Regions from separate parts of the Fundidesulfovibrio putealis DSM 16056 genome, predicted to be linked through region 2. Evidence: predicted binding sites of a transcription regulator. Region 2 holds the regulator's gene; each other region holds the start of a gene.
What was found. The regulator sigma-54, encoded in region 2, starts transcription at its own class of promoters, with help from an activator protein. The targets are predictions, from matches to a motif close to CTGGCACGGNNNNTGCTT.
Positions count from the first base shown of each region.

Region 1: a site for sigma-54 is predicted at 1,158-1,175, ahead of nifH (nitrogenase iron protein). Genes of this name have one in related genera too.
Region 3: a site for sigma-54 is predicted at 1,628-1,645, ahead of G453_RS26370 (PEP-CTERM sorting domain-containing protein). Genes of this name have one in related genera too.
Region 4: a site for sigma-54 is predicted at 2,259-2,276, ahead of G453_RS0101980 (PEP-CTERM sorting domain-containing protein). Genes of this name have one in related genera too.

Region 1 is NZ_KE386885.1:417,388-420,983, reverse strand. Features, by position in the region: gene G453_RS0118650 (P-II family nitrogen regulator) at 1-223, opposite strand, end outside; gene nifH (nitrogenase iron protein) at 1,214-2,038, shown strand; gene G453_RS0118640 ((2Fe-2S) ferredoxin domain-containing protein) at 2,295-2,603, shown strand; gene nifV (homocitrate synthase) at 2,855-3,596, opposite strand, start outside.
Region 2 is NZ_AUBQ01000004.1:185,250-188,845, reverse strand. Features, by position in the region: gene rapZ (RNase adapter RapZ) at 1-471, opposite strand, end outside; gene G453_RS0103795 (PTS sugar transporter subunit IIA) at 606-1,058, opposite strand; gene hpf (ribosome hibernation-promoting factor, HPF/YfiA family) at 1,058-1,600, opposite strand; gene rpoN (RNA polymerase factor sigma-54) at 1,641-3,080, opposite strand; gene G453_RS0103780 (KdsC family phosphatase) at 3,199-3,596, opposite strand, start outside.
Region 3 is NZ_AUBQ01000015.1:65,728-69,323, forward strand. Features, by position in the region: gene G453_RS23875 (hypothetical protein) at 1-441, shown strand, start outside; gene G453_RS26370 (PEP-CTERM sorting domain-containing protein) at 675-1,538, opposite strand; gene G453_RS0112815 (hypothetical protein) at 2,420-3,596, shown strand, end outside.
Region 4 is NZ_AUBQ01000003.1:408,368-411,963, reverse strand. Features, by position in the region: gene eboE (metabolite traffic protein EboE) at 1-657, shown strand, start outside; gene G453_RS0101980 (PEP-CTERM sorting domain-containing protein) at 1,328-2,224, opposite strand; gene G453_RS0101975 (glycosyltransferase) at 2,924-3,596, opposite strand, start outside.

The DNA of each region.
Region 1 (3,596 bases), on a different contig from region 2:
TGGTCTTGACCACGATGTCTTTGTCCTCGGATGGAACGACGAGAAGCAACTGGTCCTTCGGCAGTTCGTCATAGACGATCTCGCCCATCTTGATGCCCCGCTGCTTGCCGCGGCCGAACACGGCCATCTTTGTTGCGGCGGGGAAACCAGCATCCATCAGTGCGGCAAGAACATCAGTGGCTTTCTCGGGTCGGATGATGGCCCTGATCATTACGTAATTCATGTTCCCTCTCCTTCTGGCTCAAGTTTTGTTGTCTTGATTGTGTTGGAGTTACACGTTAATATTATATCACATGTCTGTTATGTAATCATGCGGGATACAAGCCAACATCACTATGTTACGAGATGCTTGCCCCCCTGAAATTCCTCTGTATTAAAACGCATGCATCCCCAACATTGACGAAATAAACGCACCATACGATGTACTTTGCTATTTATTCTGCTTGTTTTGCAATTTTGCAATGTACATGTGCGAAGAGTGTGCCAGATGCGTGGAGAGTTGCCGCGAGGCGACGGATGGAACGTGCCCAGAGACACTTACGGCAGGTGGCGCGGGGAAGGTTGGCGGTGCGACTTCATAATTCCGCCCTCATGGACACAGAAGCAATCGCCCGAAATGATTTACTTTAACTATGACGAACATATTCATGTTTTTCAAAATTGCGAGCCAGGCGCAGGAGGGACTGTCCCCGCACAGATTGACACCTGCGCGAAGGCTTCGTGGGGCACCTACTCTGGCGTCAGGTGTTCGTGGTGGAACACTCGGGGAGGGATAGATGGATGAAGAGCGCTCGAAGCGCACGAGATTCTCGCCGCCGTCAGCAATTTTTCATTATTGGCAATATATCATTATATCAATATTTTATATTGGTGTCGGCAAGCGGACAGGTAAAGGGTGTTCCCATGAGGCCTGGCGAATGTTCCATCGTGAACATCTTTGCAATATGCTTGAATTATCTATTTAATTTCACAGAAACCGGGCAGCATGTGCCAAGCAGACTTCCCTGCAGGCGCGCAAAGACAGGGCTTCGCCCGGGATGGCTCTGTAACCATGCAAAGCACACATCGATGTCCCTGAGCGCTGTGTAGCGTGCCATCTGAAAATTAAATCCAATCATACTGGCGAATTGGTCACTCAACCTCTTGCCTGAGGGCGATTGGCACAACTTTTGCCATTTTTGACAATAGCAACAATTTCAAGGAGGCATTCCCAATGCGCAAGATCGCTATTTACGGTAAAGGCGGCATCGGCAAGTCCACCACCACCCAGAACACCGTAGCCGGCTTGGCCACCCTGGGCCACAAGGTCATGGTCGTGGGTTGCGACCCCAAGGCCGACTCCACCCGCCTGCTTCTGGGCGGCCTTCAACAGAAGACCGTTCTGGATACTCTGCGTGAGGAAGGAGAGGATGTAGAGCTGGAGGACATCCTCAAACCCGGTTTCAAGGGCACCATGTGCACCGAGTCCGGCGGCCCCGAGCCTGGCGTCGGGTGCGCCGGTCGCGGCATCATCACCTCCATCAACCTGCTTGAGCAACTGGGCGCTTACAAAGAAGACAAGAACCTGGACTACGTCTTCTACGACGTTCTGGGCGACGTTGTCTGCGGCGGCTTCGCCATGCCCATCCGAGAAGGCAAGGCCCAGGAGATTTACATCGTCGTCTCCGGCGAGATGATGGCCATGTACGCCGCCAACAACATCTGCAAGGGCATTGTGAAGTTTGCCGAAGCCGGAGGCGTGCGCCTGGGCGGGCTCATTTGCAACTCCCGCAAGGTCGACCGTGAAGAGGATCTGATCAACGCTCTGGCGGAACGCCTCGGCACCAAGATGATCCACTTCGTCCCCCGCGAGAACCAGGTGCAGCGCGCCGAGCTCAACCGCAAGACGGTCATCGACTTCTCTCCCGAACACCCTCAGGCCAACGAATACCTGACCCTGGCCACCAAGGTTCAGGACAACCAGAATTACGTCATCCCCAACCCGCTGGAAATCGAAGAGCTGGAAGCCTTACTTGTGAAGTACGGCATCGCAAACTAGCGCCGTCTCCTTGGAAGCATGACGCAGACCGTGTGCAATCACTTGAAGTCGCCTAGCCGTGCGGGATGCCTTCATCCAATCGTTTCCTGCGGGGCACTCCGTTCATCCTTCATGGCTCGGGACTGGCTTGCGTCCTGCCGGATAACGCGCACATCCTGGTACTGCACGATCCCTGTGAGTCGAAAATGCCCGTTTGACCGTCGATATGAAGCAGTAATCAAGAACACTCGAGAACAGAGAACAAGGAGAAGCGTAAATGGCCACCCCCCAGAGGCAGATCATCGTCTGCCAGAGTTTTCGCACCACCGGCGGAGGCGGACAAAAGGGCGTCTGTCAGAAGCAGACCGAAGGGTTCCTTCAATATATTGAAGAAGAAGTGATCGATCGCGGGCTCGACTGCCTCGTGACCGGGACCACCTGCCTGAAACAGTGCGAGAGTGGACCTATTCTGGTGGTCCAGCCCGAGAACTGGTGGTTCAAAGGCGTCAACAGCACGGACATAATCGACGCCATTCTCGATGGCATTGAGGGCGGGACCCCGCCCGAAGAATACATGATCAGTTAACGTACTTTTGTTATTCGTGGATGGCCTCCGGCCTTCGAGCGCAACATGCATTGAATATAGATGTGCCATTTTGAACATAGCAGCCTCGCCCGGAAGAGCTCCCCCCCCTCCGGGCGAGGCTTGGCATGAAGGAAACTGGGTCTACGCCGATGAAACACATGTGGACGCACGAGTGGCTGTGTTCCCGACTCCCGCGCATCGCCTGTCCGTCACTGATGTGGGCAGTGTTCTTCTTGTCGCTGCTATTTGAATCACGACGCAGGCCGTAACGCGTCAGCCGCCTGAACAAGCAGTGCCATAAGCTCTTCGTGCCCAGGAGTGCGTTTGGTCCTGGCCGAATGCTCTCGAAGAAGAGGCAGGATGGCCCGCGCCTGTTCTTCTACAAGATCGACCCCCATACGGCTGTAGGCGAAGCGCACGGCGGCTGTTCCAGAGTGCTTCCCCAATACCAGCGTATGAGCCCGTCCCAGTTCCTCCGGGTTGATGCTCTGGTAGTTTGCGGGATCACGCAGGATTCCGCTGACGTGAATGCCGGATTCGTGCGTGAACACCGCCTCGCCGACGACGGATTTGTTCGCCGCTACGGCGCGCCCCGACGCTTGAGCCACCAGCTGGGACACCTCGGGCAGGCTGCGCGCACGCACTCCAGTGTCCACTCCGTGAAGGAGTCTCAGGGCCATGACCACTTCCTCCAGGGGGGCGTTTCCCGCGCGCTCGCCCAACCCGTTTACAGTTGTGTTGGCGTGGGAAGCTCCACCTTGGATGGCAGCAAGGGTATTGGCGGTTGCGAGCCCGAGGTCGTTATGGGCGTGGATTTCGAGCTCCAACGAAGTGAGCCTCCTGAGCCGTTCAAAGATTCTGCGCGTGACGAAGGGTTCCAGCAAGCCGATTGTGTCGGCAAAGCGGAAACGGCCAGCTCCAGCCCTTTCTGCGGCTTCCAATGCCTGGGCGAGGAATTCCGGGTCAGCTCGTGAACTGTCCTCCCCGCCCATG
Region 2 (3,596 bases):
GCGGCGCAGGTCATGGATGGAGAAGCCGGTGGTGTCCATGACCATGTCGGCGGTCTCGCGCAGGGGAGCCATGCGGCGTCGCTCTTCCTCCACGGCCTCGCCCAGCCCGTACCCTTCCGATTCGAAGGGGTGGGGACGGCGCGTGGTGGCGTAGCGGCGCATGATCTCCTTGGTGTCAGCTTCCACAAATACGACCTGGGGCGGGTTCTCCGCCTTCCTCAGTTCCTGCAGGGCCGGTTCCCAGTCGGAGTCGAAATCCGCCTGGCGCATGTCCATGCCCAAGGCCAGACCACGGTAGCGGTTCGCGTCCTGGCCTTGGAAAAGGCTGACCAGCTTGGCCATGAGGCTCGCGGGCAGACCGTCCACGCAGAAGTAGCCCAGATCCTCGAAGACATTGAGCGCTGTGGACTTGCCTGAACCTGATAGTCCGGAAATGACCACCACAGGCAGCTTTTCGCCCGGATGCGGCATGGGGAAGGCTCCTTTGTTTCGTGTGGGGGCAGGACGCTCGCTGCGGGGCAGCAGCGAAAAGTCCCCGCTCGCGCATTTGGCGCGTGCGGGGACTTCACTAACAAATGATCAGGCCGACGTCATGACGAACCGTATCACGCGTGGCTGGTGACAACCCGCCAGAGGCTTTCGCGGTCTTGCGCTTCCAGGAATGCTCCCCGGAAGCTCTCGTCGGACAGAAGCCTGGATATCTGGGCAAGGATGCGCAGGTGCATGCCGGCCACATGCTCCGGGGCCAGCACCAGGAAGAAGATGCGGCACGGCTTGTGGTCCAGAGCCTCGAAATCGACGCCTGACGTGCTGCGCCCGGTCACGATGACGATCTCCTTGAGGGAGTCCATTTTGCCGTGTGGAATGGCCACTCCGTCGCCAATGCCGGTGGTGCCCAGGTTTTCGCGCTCCATGAGCACCCGCAGGGCCTTCTCGGCGTTCACTTCCGGGAAGGCCGCCGCAACCGGGGCCACCAGTTCGGCCAGCACCTCGGACTTGTCGCCGGACTTCAGGTCGTCCAGCACGAAGTCCTTGCGCAGAAACTCCCCAAGCCGCATCAGCGGGATACTCCAGGATCGATCAGGCCGAAGTCTCCGTTCTTGCGCTTGTAGATCACGTTGATGCTGTCGGTCTCGGAGTTCAGGAACACCAGGAATTCGTACTTCATGGCTTCCAGCTGCTCGGCAGCTTCCTCGACGCCCATGGGCTTCGGGTTGTACTTGTCGGACTCCTCGATGGAGTGGACCTTGCCCTCGTCCGTGAGGCTGACCACGCCCATGGTGACGGCGGCGGAACCGGCAACCTTGCGGCGGTCCTTCATCTTCTCGCGCATCTTGCGGATCTGGGACTCGAGCTTGTCGGTGATCAGGTCCAGCGTGGAGTACATGTCGTCGGAGCGCTCGTGGGCAGCGATGTGGATCGTGTCGGCGTCGATGATCACGTCGGCGATCTGGCGGGTCTTCTCCACCATCAGGGTGACGATCACTTCGGCATTGTCAGAATTAGGCATGTATTTCGCCAGCTTGTCGAAACGCTTGTTGGCGTATTCGCGCAGGCCGGGGGACGGTTCAAAATTCTTGAAGTGAAAAGCAATGTTCATATCTTCCTCCGATGTGTGTCCGCGGGTGGATGCGGTGTGATTACAATACAGCCTTGCGCTTCGACGAGGACTCGATACCCATGGCCATACGATACTTGGCCACGGTCCTGCGGGCAATGTTGACCTGCAATTTTTGCTTGAGGATGTCCGCGATCTGCTCGTCGCTGACGGGCTTCTTGTGGTTCTCGCCGGAGATGAGCTGCTTGATGAGCGCCTTCACCGATTCGGAACCGACGGAAGTGCCGTCGTCCAACTCCAAAGAGGAGTTGAAGAAAAATTTGAGCTCGTAAATGCCGTGGGGGGTGGCCACGTACTTGCTCGTGGTAATGCGGCTCACCGTGGATTCGTGCATGCCGATGTCGTCGGCAACGTCCTTGAGGATAAGGGGCTTTAGCTTGGTAACGCCCACCTCGAAGAAATCCCGCTGGAACTTCACGATGGATTCCAGGACCTTGAACAAGGTGCGCTGGCGCTGGTACAGGCTCTTCATGAGCCACTGCGCAGAGCGCATCTTGTCCTGGAAGTAGTCCTTGTCCTTGCCGCCGCTGCCCCGGGACATGTCGCCTGAATAATACGGCGATAGTTGCAGTTTGGGCAGGCCGTCCTCGTTCAGCACGATGACGAAGTCGTCGCCGTACTTGTACACGTAGGCGTCGGGGCTGACGTACACCGGGTCGGAGGAGCTGAAATGCGATCCGGGAAGCGGATCGAGAGTCTGGATGATGTCCAGGTACTCCTTGATCTCCTCCATGGTGATCTTGAACTTCTTGGCAAGAGGCTTGTAGCGCTTCTTTTCCAGGTCTTCCAGGTGCTCACGCACGATCTCGATGAGCACGGGATCGGTGTAGCCGTAGAATTCCAGCTGCACCAGCAGGCACTCCTGCGGGGTGCGTGCCGCCACGCCCACAGGGTCGAAGCGCTGCAGGGCGTAAAGAACCGCTTCCACTTCGGGCACGCTTGCCTGGGCGTCCTCGGCGATTTCCTCCACCGTGGATTGCAGGTACCCCATACCGTCCAGATTGCCAACGATTGAGGCAGCGATGACGCGCTGGGCCGCAGTGAAGGGGGAAAGGTTGATCTGCCAGGAAAGGTGTCCGTCCAGAGAGGTTTTCGAGGCAAGACGGGCCTCGAAAGACATTCCCTCCTCCGGGGCCTCGTATTCGCGGGCGGTGGCCTGGCGCGAGGTGGAGGCGAAGTCGCCGATGTAGTCGTCCCATTCGGCGGTCTTCAGGAGTTCGCGCTGCATGGCGCCCTCTTCCTGAGTGGCGTCGGGAGCGCGGGATTCCTCGGCCATGGTCGGGGCGGGACGCTCGTCCTCGATCACGACCTCTTCCAGCAGCGGGTTCTCCAGAAGCTCCTGCTGCACGGTCTCCATCAGCTCAAGCCGGGAAAGCTGCAACAGCTTGATGGCCTGCTGGAGCTGGGGAGTCATCACCAGCTGCTGCGAAAGCTTAAGTTGCTGTCTGAGCTCGAGGGCCATCGTGCGCGCGCGTTCCTTTGTTTGAATTTGGGCGGCTAGCAAGAAAAATGCCGGACGCGCCCGTTCAACCTGCGCGGTTATGCACTAAAAGCTCGCACGTGGCAAGACTTGGGGGGAATCAGTCACGCCATTCGCGCCACATTCGATCGAGTTTTCCCTGCGCCAGCAGTATGAAGCGGATGGCTTCGCGCACCGCGCCGCATCCGCCGGGCCTTTTGGAAATCCAGGCGGCAATGCGAAGAATTTCCGGCTGCGCGTCGACCGGGGCCAGGGGCAGGCCCACGCGGGCCATTATCTGCGCGTCCAGCCAGTCGTCGCCCATGTAGGCCACCTGGGAGAACTCGAGGCACTTGGCGGCCATGATCTTTTCGAGCACGGGGAGCTTGCGCAAGTGCCCGCCGTGGAATTCACGGATGCCGAGTTCCCGCGAGCGCTGTTCGGCCTGGATGTTGCCCAGGCCGCTGATCACCGCCACCTCGATCCCGGCGTGCTGGCAGAGCTTCACGCCCATGCCGT
Region 3 (3,596 bases), on a different contig from region 2:
CGCGGAGGCGTTGCCGCCGCAGGTCCCAGAGGTGCTGCCGCCGTGGGACCCGCTGGCGGAGCAGCCGTGCGCGGGCCTTACGGAGCCGCAGCAGTCGGCCCCGGCGGGGGGGCAGCTGTCCGTGGCCCTTATGGCGCTGCCGCCGTCGGTCCCAACGGTGGGGTGGTGGCCGCACCGCGCGGCAGGGTCGTGCCTGCACCGGTGCCTGTTCCGGTCCCGGTCGCGCCTGCCTACGGGTACGGCTACGGCGGGTACTACGGCCCCTCGGCCTCGGGCGTGGCTGCGGGCATGGCCTTGGGCGCGATGCTCACCATTCTTCCGGCTACGGCCATAGCCGTCTCCAATTCCTCGAAGGGTACGGTCTACAGCGCGGACGGCCAGTGTTTCCAGGAGGTCCGCCAGGGCGGAAACACCTACTACAAGGTCATTTCCTGTCCGTAGGCACAGCGGGCTGAAGTCAGGCGACGGCGATCCAGGCTGGGTGGGGTTGAATCCCGCCCTGCCTGGATTTGTTGTTTTCGTGCCTGGATTTGTCCGCAGCAGGGGGGGGCAGGCGTGCACCTTCTGGCGGGCTGGCCTTGCGGGTCGTAAGCTCGGGCTTGGCTGACAAATCAGAATCAGCCCGGAGGCGGGAGCCGTCCGGGCTGATGTGGAACCGGGGTGTGGTTCAGGGTTTAAGCCTTGGCCTTTTGGGAGCGCCTGCGCATGAAGATCGCTCCGGCTATGCCCGCGCCCATGAGCAGCATGGTGCCGGGTTCGGGAACGGAGCCTGGCGGAGGGTTGTTGGGGACGTTGCCAAGGGACGAAAGGTCTTCGAGGAGACGTCCGTTGCCGTTTTGGGGCAAGGGAAGGCCCAGAACGGTGTGGGATATGAAGGTGCCGTTGATGTCGTACGTGGCGATGGCGTTGTTGAAGATGTCCGATACGAAGTAGTTGGTGCCATCGAACGTAATGCCGGTGGGGGCGAAGGTCGGTGTGATGAAGTTGGCCTGGATCAAGTTTCCAGCAAGGTCGTACTTGTCGTACGGGCCGATGGCGTCGCCATGGTTCATGAGAATGTTGTTGTTGGCGATCTCAAACCCATCCTGGCTGTTACCGCCAAACCCCGGAAGCAGGTTGCCGATAAGGGCGCCGGCCGTGGTGTACTTGAAGACGCCTGTGCCGTTGTTGTACGGAATGACATAGAGGTCGGTGCCGTCGTAGGCGATGCTGGCGATGCCGCTCAGGCCGGTATCCACAAGAATGCCCAGGTCGGCGTGGGTGGTTGTGTTGGTTACATAGATGTTCCCCGAGTTTGCCGTTGTGTAGTAGATGGTAGTGCCGACGACTGCGATGCCGCGACCGTTATCCTGCACGGCGATCGGATTTGGAGCCAGAAATTGCTGCACGACAGCTCCGGTGGACATGTCAAACGCTTCCAGGGTCACGTTCCCGAAGGAGGCGTTGTTCCCCCAGACAATGGTGCTGGCCATCGCGTTGCCCGTCAGAGAGCACAACATCAGCGCGGCCATGAAGCATAGCAAAAGACGCTTTATCATAAGGCCTCCCCATGGTGTTGGTGTGGTGAGCAGGAAAACCGCAATGCAATCCAGAAAATAGCTCGAGCTCAAGATTGTATGCGGTGTAAGAGCAATAAGCATGCCTTGGGTGGATTGCAGGGTATTACGGTGGTATACAGAAACTCTGGCTGTCGCGGTCAATATTAATCGTTTGGTTGTATTGGTGAAAATGATGTCGGTTTTGGTAATTAATTGATAATATAAGTGCGCAAATCCGGTGTCTTGGCTCTCGGGTCGGGGAGCGGTTCGGGCATGGTCAACATGCGCGCAACACGCTTGTTGCTGTTAAGTATTTCGACAAAATGCGGGGAAATCTGCCTATGTTGCTGTAATGAAATAATAATATTGGAGAGTGCGTTGTTGGCCGACAACGTTCATGTTGCTAACGGTTTGACATTGTTTTTGTTTGGTGCGTTGACAATTTAGGATGCGGTTGAGTCTCTGTAAAATGCTCCGACAGGATCAGTTGCCTGGTGTGCCTGAAAGGTGTCCACTGTAGCCTGCAGTCGCAGAGCGTGTCTCATAAAGCACAAGCGTGAAGGGTTGCGGGGCTGTGCGGCTTAAATGTCATGTCATGCAGAAGGTTTGCATGATTACGTAAACCCTGGTGCTTCATTCCCAGCAACCGGAGCACGGGGGCCGGGTTCCGGCAGCGTGTCCGGTGCCGCCGATGTCCTGCCCAGCCGGGGACGAGGTGACTCCTTTCTGCTCCTCCCGCCATATTGAGAACTTCCCGGTGGCGTATCTTTGCTGTAAGATACTCTTTGAGTGGGGCAGACCAATGGGGTCCAGCGATCACCTGGGTGCTGAATCCGACCGTGATAAACACAAATGCCGTACAAACCCGCGATAGGAACGCCATGACGCATGTAAAAGCCGCCCTCACGTCCATGTCCGCCTTGTTCGCCCTCATCATGTTCGCCGCACATCCGGCCATTTCGCAGGAATTCGAATCCCCGCCGACATTCGAGGCTTCCGCCGTCCTGCCCAAGTCCCTCCTGTCCGGGAAGGATTGGCGGGTGGACAACATCGTCACCAACGACGGCTACCTGAATACCTATGTGCTGCACTCGCGCTTCGGCGATTTCACGGTGGTGTCCACGGCGCTCCTGCATACCCGCATCGCGGAGGTCAAAGCCATGGCCGCCATGGAGCAGGTCAGCTCCTCCAGCCAGTTCGGGGGATCCCTGGCGGACAAGGGCGTCCAGACCGTGCAGGGCGCGGCCAATCTGGTGGTGCACCCCATCGATTCCGTGAGCGGGGCGCTCTCCGGCGTGGGCAAGATGTTCGCGCGCGCCCAGGAGAGTCTGGTGGAGAGCAACCCCAGCAAGTACGAGGACAACCGCTTCAAGAAGCTGGTCGGCTTCTCCCAGACCAAGCGCGACTACGCCAAGCAGTTCGGCGTGGACCCCTATTCCACCAACCCGGTGTTGCAGCAGCGCCTGGACGACATCTCCAAGGCCGGGTACGCGGGCAGCATCACCGGCAGCGCGCTCCAGGCGCTCATTCCGGGCGGTGTCGGCATCGCGGTGAGCGCGGTGAGCGGGTCGGCTGTGCTTGGCGAGATAGACGTGGCCGTCGCGCCGGAAGACCTGAGACGCCAGAACCGGCAGTCGCTTAAGGACATGGGCGTGCCGTCCTCCGTGGCCGAACTGTTCATCGACAACGAGGACTTCACGCCCACGCAGCAGACCTGGATCGTCAAGGCCCTGGAGGCCATGCCGAACGTGAAGAACAAGTCCGCCTTCGTGAGCTTCCTGGTGCACACCAACAACCAGGATCTGGCCCTGTTCCGCCAGCGCATGAGCCAGATGTACGCGGGATACGACAAGGGCGTGGCGCGGCTGGACGGCTTCATGCCCCTGGGGCGTTTCGTTGGGGCAATGAAGCAGGACGGAACCCTGGTACTGGCCTTCCCCCTGGACTACCTGGCCTGGACGCCCGCCATCGCGACGGTTGCTCGGGCGCTGGCAGACGCCTCCAGGGAGCTTTCCGCCAAGGGAGTGGAGTTCTGGACCACCGGCAAGGTCAGTCCCG
Region 4 (3,596 bases), on a different contig from region 2:
CTGGCTGTCTGTTACGACTGCTGCCATCAGGCCTTGCAGTTCGAGGATCCGGCATGGTCGCTCGCACAGCTCGCGGACAACGGCGTGGACATCGGGCACGTCCAGGTGTCTTCGGCCCTGCACCTGTCCTGCGCGGACCTGTCGCGCCTGGCGCGCTTCGACGAGCCGGTGTACCTGCACCAGTGCGTGGCCCTTGATGAGGGCGGAGGCCTCGTGCGCTTCGACGACTTGGGCGAGGCCCTGGCCGCCTCGGCTGGAGCGAGCGTCGGGGATGGAACGGTGGACGTGGAGAGCAGGATTGACCGGGCTCATACGGTTGGTGCGACTGGATCGGCGGGCTTGTCCGGCGGTCTGGAAAAGCAATGGACCGCGAGGCGCGTTGCTGAAACTGACGCCCCGTCCTGCCTCGAAAACGCCGCCTGCTGGAGGGTGCATTTTCATCTGCCGGTATTCCTGGCGCAGTTGCCCGGATGCCTGAGCACGCAGCAGTTCCTGAAGGATTTCCTGCCGCTGGTGTCCCCGTCCGTGCCTCTGGAGGTGGAGACCTACACCTTCGACGTTCTTCCGCCGGAGTTGCAGACACCCACCGTGGTGGAATCAATCGTCCGGGAGATCAAATGGGTGGAGGACTGCCGCGCCGGAAGGCTGAAAGATTGATTGATTCCGGGTTGATGCGTGATAAGCGGCGGGTGAAACTCGGTCAGGATCGGCAGGCCTTCTGGTGAACGCCTGGTATTGAACGCAAAAAAAGACCTGCTGGCGCGATAACCGGATCTCCGGCAGCCTCCCCTACCTTCAGGTGTGGCTCTTACGCTGCGCTTGCGCAGGTCTTTTGATGATGCGCCTCGATGCGCTGGCTATGTGAGGAATCGTTTATTTCGGAAAACCTACCTGTTGCATTCCCTGCAACCATTCCAAACGGGTTTGAGAGGTTTACTTCCACCGGGGCCTCTGCCTGTGATTTGCTGGCGCTGGAGCCGGATTGTCCGGCAGCCTCCCCTTCCTTCAGGTGTCGCTCTTACGGTGCGCTTGCGCAAATCAAATCATCCTTCGCCTGTTCGGGCGGATTATGATCTGAAGCGTTTATTTCGCTCACCCCTCCGCTTAGGTTGGCCACATTGGCCTTACTTACATAATAACCATGTTTTCCGGCATGTACAGGCCAATGCAAAAGGCCGCCCCCGAAGGGGCGGCCTTGAATTACGCATTACCCTGCTGGGCTGGTGTAGCACCCTCAAAGCACGTTCTAACACGTTAAGAACCTAAACCGAGAGAACCATTCATTTTGTTTGCGGAAAACATGTTCATGCTTTTCGCAAACCCGGCACTAGCGGGAGGACCTGGACCGCTTGCGCAGGTAGCCCACGCCGAGGATGCCAAGGCCCATGAGCAGCATGGTGCCGGGTTCGGGCGTCGGGACCCGGGTGTGTTCGAACAGGACGTCGTTGGCGCAGGTCATGGTGTAGGCGATGACTATTTCCTTGCCCATCAGGCTCAGGAAATCGATGCCGCCTATGCCGCTCAAGTCCCAGGTGGAGGACCCGACCGCCGTGGACTTGGACAACCGGTCGAGTTCCGAAAAGCTGTCCCATCCGTCGAAGCCGACCACGCCAAGGTCGAGGATGCCGCTGTTGGCGTTTTCGGTCGTATAAACGTACTTCCCCTTCACCTTCTTCTCGTATTCGTACGGCAGGATCGAATCCTTGACTGTGGAGGGGTGCCAGTCGCGGTTGTCGGTGTTGCCGTAATAGGCCTCGTACTGGGCAAACTTCCCATTCTCATACGCTGTCGACGTCCCATACAGTATCTTGTCATTGGTCTGGTACAGATGGTATGCCGTGTTATCCACCCACTTGTTCTTGTCGAAATCCCACACCTGATCGGGACGGTGTATCACGTAGTCCCAGGCGTTGTTGTTATCCACATCGATATACCAGTCGCCAGCTTCGAGTGAGTTCCAGGAGGACTGTCCCCAGGACTGGTTCGCGTAGTGGTTGGTATAGTTCAGCGTGATGGATGTCAGGGTGTGCCCCGCTGAATAGGTCATCGACCCCCCGGTCAGATCAGGCACGCCGTTCTGGTCCTGATTGGCCAGTTCTGGCGTCTTCTTCAGGCCGGACCAGACGTTGACCGAGTCGCCGAAATTCACGACGGAAGCTTGGGCTCCGGCTGCACCAACGGTGATGGACAGTATTGCCAGGAGTGCGGACAGTATCAATTTCATGGAAGACCTCGGTTTTCGACGCTTTCAGTGGGACAAGCAAAAACCAAACCACCGACACAACACAGCCATTTTATTCACCTTAATAGCAGAACTGGCACAGGAAATATGTCTTCACCGGCATACTGTGTCGGAAATATTTACGACCCGTGCCAGTACGAAGAAGCCTATACTTTCAACCGGTTACCATCAAGCATTGAGGCAGATCTAATCCGACTTTGTCGGATTTGGTTACAGTCCGAAAAAAAAGGATTCACCTGTTTCCGGCAGGATACGCCGTTGAAAGGTCCCTTGTGCGTCCCTTTTTCCCGGATTGGCCTTCAGCTTCGTTCCCCAGGCTGCTGTCGGCGGGGATGCGACAGCGTCCGCAAGATGGCGCAGCCGCAGGCTCCGCCGCATTATTGACGTTTCGCCCCGCGACAAGCCGTCGCAAGCGCTCATGCAGGCCTCTTCGGACCCAATATCCAGAGCCTCACGTCCGGGATTGCCGGACACGCCAGCCTCTCCCCGGCAGGAACGCCCTAACGAAACAAGGCCGCCCCCTGTCGGGAGCGGCCTGAACATCGGGCAGGTCCGGCGAAGCACGGGAAGGCAGGTCCGAGGCAGCCGCAACCGCCCCCGCCGCCTGCACACGAGGCGCCTTCAACCCGACCGCATTTATTCCAACCCGGAAAACAGCTCCGCGTTCTCCAGGGTGCAGCACTAAAATCCGCAGGTCTTCAGAATGCCGGTGAGCACCTTGTCGGCGTCGAAGAACTCCTCGGCGATTTTCCGGGCGGCCTTGCGGTGTTTAGGGTAGTCGGAAAGCACCGTCTCGATGGCGGCCTTGGCGTTGTCCACGCCGTCGAAGGTGACCAGCCCCTCTCCCACGGGCAGGTAGGTGCCAAAGCCCGTGTCCTCCACGATGACGGGGCGGCCCGAGGCCAGGTAGCTGGCGGAACGGTCCGAGAACCAGCCGGATTTCAGCTGGATGTTCTGTTCCTTGGCCACGGTGAACTCGGACGTGGAGTTCAGGATGTAGTCGTGGTAGCCCCAGATGTCCTTGGAGAGCTCCAGGGCGTTCTTCACCTTCCAGCCGTGGGCGGCGAAGCGCTGCGCGTCTTCCTTCATGCCGCTCATGGTGAGGTCCAGGGTGACGCCGGGGAGCTTCTCGGGCAGGTCGATGATCTGCTCGTACTTCTCGGACTTGCGCCAGGAGAGCTTCTTGCCCTCGTGGACGATGTCGCGCCCCTGAGCGTCCCAGTTGCCGATGGTGGTGAAGCCGGAGCCGGAGCCTTCCACGTTGGGCCACATGTCCAGGACGATGGGCACGCGGGTGGGCGTGTATTCGATGCCGGAGAGGGCCACGCCCGTGGACCCGGTGGGAATGTTGTGC